2 regions of the Caballeronia sp. PC1 genome follow, and region 2 is predicted to be linked to the other one. Evidence: riboswitches for the same ligand, from Rfam matches in the RefSeq annotation. Region 2 holds a riboswitch; the other holds the start of a gene.

Region 1 (3,402 bases), on a different contig from region 2:
TTTCCGGATCGAACTGCGTGGGATCGGGATAAGCCGTCGAGCACACCTTCGCGATGCCCGCGATGCCCGGCTCGGGGCAGCTCGAATGATAGAAGAGCACGCCGTCGCCGATGCTCATCTGATCGCGCATGAAGTTGCGCGCCTGATAGTTGCGCACGCCCGTCCACGGCAGGGTTTTCTTCGGCGCGTGCGCGAGGTGATCGATGCTCGCTTCGTCCGGTTCGGACTTCATCAGCCAGTAGCGCATGATTGTTCGCTATGCGGAAATCGTCGGGGCAAATCGTCGGGGCTAGTCGTCGACGCAAATGAAAACGGCATCGGTAAAACCGATGCCGTTTGAGATAGGTCCCCGCCACAGCCGCTAGGCCGGCATCCTGAACCTGGGTTCAAGATTGGTCGCGGTAAGCAACACTTCGGGTACATCGGACTAGCGACGCGCGCGCCCGTGCTGCAAGGTTCCGCAACCGTGCCAATGTAGCATTGGTTCAAGGAATATATGACCTTGGCGAACCAGGCAGGGAAACGTCACTTTACACCAATCGTTTGCCCGTTGCAGCTATCTGGTGGCGTTCGCGCGGTTTCTTTTTTCGATTGACATTGCGCGCTGATTGACTCGACGCGCAAGCGCTTCACCGTGCCTGCTTACTGCGCTTCGTATTGCGCGATCACAGCGCCCAGTTGCTCGTTCATCGAGTGCATGGTGCGGCGGATCTCCTCGGCGGGAAACGCCTCGCCGTGGCGCACGCTGTCCTGCAGCTTAAGCAATTCCGACGCCAGCGAAAGCGCGGCCATCACCGCGATGCGATCCGTGCCGCGCACGCTGCTCGCGTTGCGCACCTTGTTCATTTCGGCATCGACGCGCGCGACGGCTTCGCGCAGCGCGGCTTCCGTTTCGGGCGAGCACGCGAGGCGGTATTGCTGCCCGAGAATGGATACTTCGATCTGCGTGGTCGTCATGCCTTCTCCCCTTGATGATGCTCGCCGTGCAACTCCGCTTCATGTGCTTCCTGCGAATCGGCTTCGAGGAGATCGAGTTGATTGTCGGATTCGGCATGCTGCCCGGACTTGACGCGCGGCAGCTTTTCGAGAATGGCGTTGAGACGCACTTGCGCGTCGTCGATTTTGGCGGAGAGCGAATCGCGTTCGGATTGCAGCGTGTCGCGTTCTTCGCGCACTTGCGCGAGCTCGGCCTGCACGTTCGCATAATCGGCGCGCAGTTGTGCGAGTTGGTCCTGCAGCGCCTGATGCGCCTGCTTGTGGCGCTCGCTGATCTGGATCAGCCGGCCGATATTTCCTGACAGTGATTCGAGTTCGTTGAGCATGTGCTGCGTCCTCTAAAGACCTCGCATTTTAGCGCGGTTAAACAGCGCTTCCGATAAATGTCTCGTTTCGAGACGTAACAGCACGCGATCTCGCGCTTAAACCATCGATCGCGTGCATTCGTGTGCAGAAAACGCGAGCGCTGAGTGCGACCCGTGAGGACAGGTCGGCCCGGCTGCGCGTTCGGTTCTTGTTCGATTCGTCGTGCGCCGCGCCATGTTGTCCGTGCCGTTTTCTTGACGGCCCCAACCCGCGCTCCTACACTTGCCGCACTTTTGGTGCTCGCATTTGCGTTTCTCGCGGATGCAGTCAAACGGGAAACAGGGAGTGAAGTCCTCGAAGTCCAACCAGGACTCGCCGCGGACGAGCCAACCTGTGCTGCCCCCGCAACGGTAAGCGACCGCAACGCAAGTTGCAAGTCGTCTCATGCGCGTTTTTGCAGCGCGTGCGTGCCGATCCGGTATCGCGCATGCCTCACTGCAAGAAACGTGACGACGCCACTGCGCACGATGCGCGGGAAGGCGAGACGATGCGTCGCCAGCCCGGATACCGGCCAGAGTTCGACGCATGCGCGCATGAATGCGCGCTGCGTTTCGTCGCGCATCGTCCTCGCGGGGAGCGGGGCCGCGCTCACGCGGACACGGATACTTCACGCATGGTTTCGCCACTGGCCGCGCTCAGGGACGGCCTCGCCCGTCATGGCGCGCTCGCCGCCACCGTCATCGGCTTGCCGTTCGCACATGCCGCTCACGCCGCGGATGATGCATCGCAAACGCTTGCGCCCGTCGTCGTGACGTCGACGCGCGCCCCGCAACCGCTCGCGGATTCCATTCCGCAGACTTCCGTTTTCGACGAACAGGATATCGCCGACGCCAACGCCAGCGACGCCCTCGGCCTCGTCGCGCTCGCGCCCGGCGTGCAGATCACGCGCAACGGCGGGCCGGGCGCGAATTCGGGGCTTTACATACGCGGCGCGGCCTCGTCGCAATCGCTCGTGCTGATCGACGGCGTGCGCGTGGAGTCGGCATCGCTCGGCGCGGCGCAGTTGTCGCAACTGATGCTCGATCAGATCGGGCGCGTCGAGGTCGTGAACGGCAACGTGTCCGCGCTGTATGGCTCGAATGCGATCGGCGGCGTCGTGCAAATTTTCACGAAGGAGGGCGAGCCGCATCCGCCGCGCTTCAACTTCGAGGCCGAGTACGGCAGCTATCACACGCAGCGGCAGTCGGCGGGCGTGAACGGCGCGCTCGACAAGGACGGCCGCACGACCTTCAGCGTCAACGTCTCGCGCGAGAAGACCGACGGCTTCACGTCGATCGATCCGAACATCGCGCCCAACGCGAATCCGAACGCGAACGGCTATCTCAACGAAAGCCTCGCGGCGACTCTGCGCCACAAATTCAGCGACAAGTGGGACGCGGGCGTGCGCTTTCTGCAATCGAACGGCGTCAACAGTTTCGACGATGCCTACGGCCTGCCGACCGATATCAACGAAACGCACGATCGCGTGCGCTCCGCGTCCGTGTTCGCGAACGGCAGGATCACGGACAACTGGACCACGCATTTCACCATCGCGCAGGGGCAGGACCGCTCGAACATCGAGCAGAACGGCGTCTACACGAGCCGCTTCAATTCGGAGAATCGTCAATACACCTGGCAGAACGATGTCAGGCTGAGCGATGCGCACAAGCTGCTGTTCGGCTACGAACATCTCGATCAGACGCTCGACTCCGATCAGTTCGACGCGCCCGATCGTCACGTGAATTCGGTGTTCGCGGGCTATGTCGGGCGCATCGGAGCGAGTGAATTGCAGGCGAATCTGCGGCACGACCAGTATTCCGATTTCGGCGGCGCGAACAGCTACTATCTGGGCTACGCCTACAACTTCGATGCGCACTGGCGCGCGAGCGCGAGCTATGCGGCGTCGTTTCGCGCGCCGAGCTTCGACGACCTCTACTATCCGATGAGCGGCAATCCGTCGATCCAGCCGGAGCGCAGCCATTCGGTCGAGGCCGCGCTGCAGTACGCATCGAATGCGCTGGGCGTCGCGCGCGTCACGCTGTTCCAGACGCGCTATTCGAA
Region 2 (3,402 bases):
AAAGCCCGCTTCCAGACGCGGAAACACGCTTGCGAGCAAGGCGAGCGTGGTATCGGCGGAACTGAGCACGACGATCGGCGCACGCGTCTGATCGATGCGCATGACGCCCTGCGCGTCGTCGACGAAGCCCCCCGGTGTCGTGCGAAGCAGATGCATTGCGTCAGGCCTGCACGGGCGCGCTCGCGAGCGCGGCGTCGAACGCGCGTTGCAACGTGTCGCGATCGAGATCTTCGCCGATCAGCACGAAGCGGCTTTCGCTCTTCGCATCCTTCAGTTCATTCACTTCATTCACGTTCCAGCGCCGGTCGAAATAGCTGTCGAAGCGCCGTCCGACGCCCTGCACGACGAGCCGCATCGCCGCGCCGGGCAACGCGGCGAAACCCTTCACGCGATAGATCGTGTGATGCTCGACGAGCGCATGCAGCGCCGCGATAGCCTGCTCGCGCGATTCGACGCGGCCATGCACGACGACCGAATCGAATTCGTCATGGTGATGGTCGGCATGACCTGCATCGTCGGGCGAGCCGTGATGATCGTGCCGCAGGTGAATGGTTTCCTCCGATGCCGATTCGAGCCCGAGCAGCGTATGCGCATCGAGCTTACCCATGTGCGCGGGCACGATCTTCACTTCGGGCGGGATTTCGGGGCGCACGAGCGCCACGACCTTTTGCAGCGCGTCGTCGTCCATGAGATCGGTCTTGTTGACGATGACCAGATCCGCCGACGAAAGCTGATCCTCGAACAACTCGTGCAGCGGAGATTCGTGATCGAGATTCGGGTCCGCCTTGCGCTGCGCATCGACCGCGACGGGATTGGCCGCGAACTGGCCGCTCGCGGCGGCGGGGCCATCGACCACGGTCACGACCGCATCGACGGTGAACGCGTTCCTGATCGACGGCCAGTTGAACGCCTGCACGAGCGGCTTGGGCAACGCGAGCCCCGACGTTTCGATCAGCACGTGATCGATGCTGTCGCGCCGCTCGACGAGTTGCTCCATGACCGGATAAAACTCTTCCTGCACCGTGCAGCACAGGCAGCCATTCGCCAGCTCATAAAGATTGCGATCGGCGGAACCGGCTTCGTCGTCGCAGCCGATGCCGCAACCCTTCAGGATTTCCCCGTCGATGCCAAGCTCGCCGAATTCGTTGACGATGACGGCGAGACGTTTTCCCTGCGCGTGGGAGAGGATATGCCGCATCAACGTGGTCTTGCCGCTGCCGAGAAAGCCGGTCACGACCGTGACGGGGATCTTGCGGGTTTGCATCGTAGCTCCGTGGCGGATGAAGCGTGAAAGTCGGCGCGATGCGTTGCGGGGACCGCGTGCGTCGTGCCGCGCTTCGATGGATCATGGACCGTGCCGCATCCCCGCGGCATCGATCCCTCTGAAGTCTGGCCGGTATCCGGGCTGACGATGACGCCGCTTCGCCTTCCCGCGCGTTTTCGCGCAGTGGCTTCGAAGCCGGCTTCCCGCACACGCGTTGAAAAACACCGTGCGCGCGGGGAATCGCTTACCGTTGCGGGGGCAGCGCAGGTTGACGTCCGTTCGATCGGCCGAATGGAACGCGCCCTGCTTCCCGTTTAACTGCGCGCGAGAGAATCCGCGCGCGAGCACCAAAACTGCGTGAAAGTCTAGGGCCGGCGGGGCCGAGCGTCAAGAAAAGGCGGACAGGCGTTGTATCATCTTCGGTCTTTACGGGAGGCCGGTTTCGCCATGGAGCACAGCATCATGCGGCTCGCGATCGGCATCGGCTGCAGGCGCGGTGCGAGCGCGGATTCGATCGAGCGAGCGGTGCGCATCGCGCTCGGCGCGCATGATTTCGGCGCGATCGCCATCGTCGCGAGCATCGATGCGAAAAGGGAAGAAGCGGGATTGCTCGCGTTCTGCGAGCGCCATCGCGTGCCGCTCGCCTTCTTTACCGCCGATGAAATCGCCCAAGCGCCGCGCACCGCGATTTCATATCATGCGCAACAAGCAATGAACGTCGATGGCGTATGCGAACCGTGCGCGCTGCTCGCAGGCAACGCGGACACGCTCATCGCGCCAAAAACGATCTATTGCGGCGTAACCGTCGCGATTGCAAGGGCGCGCGATTTCTCTGCGGCCGGAACATGAAGAGCGGCTTCTTCATCGCGCGGGGTGCTTCGTTTGCAGCGGACTTTTTCTGGGCTCGCGCTTTGAACATGTCCTTGCAGACGTAGACGAGTAAGACGAGCGCAATGAGTTCCATATATAAGTAGATCGCGTCCATTTCCTTGCTCCTCGAATCGGTTGCTGCATGGTTTCATGATGCACACCGTTTGTTAGCGCCGAGTTAGCACGTTATCTGGGGTACGATACGGCCCTTCCTTCACACTGGAGATCATGTGAAAACCGATACCGAATCGCATCTGCGCATGACCCAGCGTCGCAAAGAAGGGCACGAGAAAAAGCAGGCCGCGGCCGATCACGAGAAAGGTCTGTTGATCGTGAATACCGGCAACGGCAAGGGCAAGACCACGGCCGCTTTCGGCATGGCCGTGCGCGTGCTCGGTCACGGCATGAAGCTCGGCGTCGTGCAGTTCATCAAGGGCGCGCTGCACACGTCGGAGCGCGATTTCCTCGGCGCGATCGCGCAATGCGATTTCGTCACGATGGGCGACGGCTACACCTGGAACACGCAGAACCGCGAAGCCGATATCGCCACCGCCCGCAAAGGCTGGAACGAAGCGCGGCGCATGATCGAAAGCGGCGAGTATCAAATGGTCGTGCTCGACGAGCTGAACACCGTGCTCAAGTACGAGTATCTGCCGCTCGACGAAGTGCTCGGCGTATTGAAGTCACGTCCCGCGATGCTGCATGTGGTCGTAACGGGCCGTCACGCGCCGGACGCGCTCATCGAACTCGCCGATCTCGTCACGGAGATGCGCCTCGTGAAGCATCCGTATCGCGAGCAGGGCGTGAAAGCGCAACGCGGCGTCGAGTTCTGAACGCGATGCCCGACTGCCCCGCTCTTTTCATCGGCGCGAGCGCGTCGCATCAAGGCAAGACCACGGTCACGGCCGCGCTTGCGCGGCATCACGCGCGCCGCGGCCTGAAGGTGCGCGTCTTCAAGACCGGCCCGGATTTCCTCGATCCGATGATCCTCGAACGCGCATGCGGCGCGCCCGTCTATTCGCTGCATCTGTCGATGGTCGGTCTCGAAGCATGCCGCGCGCTGCTCGCACAGGCCGCGCGCGAGGCCGATCTCATTCTTATCGAAGGCGTGATGGGCCTCTTCGACGGCACGCCGAGCAGCGCCGATCTCGCCGCCGCGTTCGACGTGCCCGTGCTCGCGGTGATCGGCGCGCACGGCATGGCGCAGACCTTCGGCGCCATCGCGTTCGGCCTCGCGCGTTATCGCGCGGACGTGCCGTTTCATGGCG

The links. Region 2 has a riboswitch for cobalamin ahead of cobW (cobalamin biosynthesis protein CobW). Riboswitches for the same ligand answer to the same signal wherever they lie in the genome.
Region 1: it holds a riboswitch for cobalamin, as region 2 does, so the genes downstream of both, LY284_RS09485 (TonB-dependent receptor domain-containing protein) here and cobW (cobalamin biosynthesis protein CobW) in region 2, are expected to answer to the same signal.

What each region holds. Positions count from the first base shown of each region.
Region 1 is NZ_JAJUBH010000001.1:1,964,859-1,968,260, reverse strand. Features, by position in the region: gene LY284_RS09505 (EVE domain-containing protein) at 1-247, opposite strand, end outside; RNA gene ssrS (6S RNA) at 343-524, opposite strand; gene LY284_RS09495 (cell division protein ZapA) at 643-957, opposite strand; gene LY284_RS09490 (hypothetical protein) at 954-1,322, opposite strand; cobalamin riboswitch at 1,580-1,893, shown strand; gene LY284_RS09485 (TonB-dependent receptor domain-containing protein) at 1,976-3,402, shown strand, end outside.
Region 2 is NZ_JAJUBH010000002.1:443,952-447,353, reverse strand. Features, by position in the region: gene cobN (cobaltochelatase subunit CobN) at 1-156, opposite strand, end outside; gene cobW (cobalamin biosynthesis protein CobW) at 161-1,264, opposite strand; cobalamin riboswitch at 1,374-1,631, opposite strand; gene LY284_RS17825 (cobalamin biosynthesis protein) at 1,712-2,113, shown strand; gene cobO (cob(I)yrinic acid a,c-diamide adenosyltransferase) at 2,365-2,967, shown strand; gene LY284_RS17815 (cobyrinate a,c-diamide synthase) at 2,973-3,402, shown strand, end outside.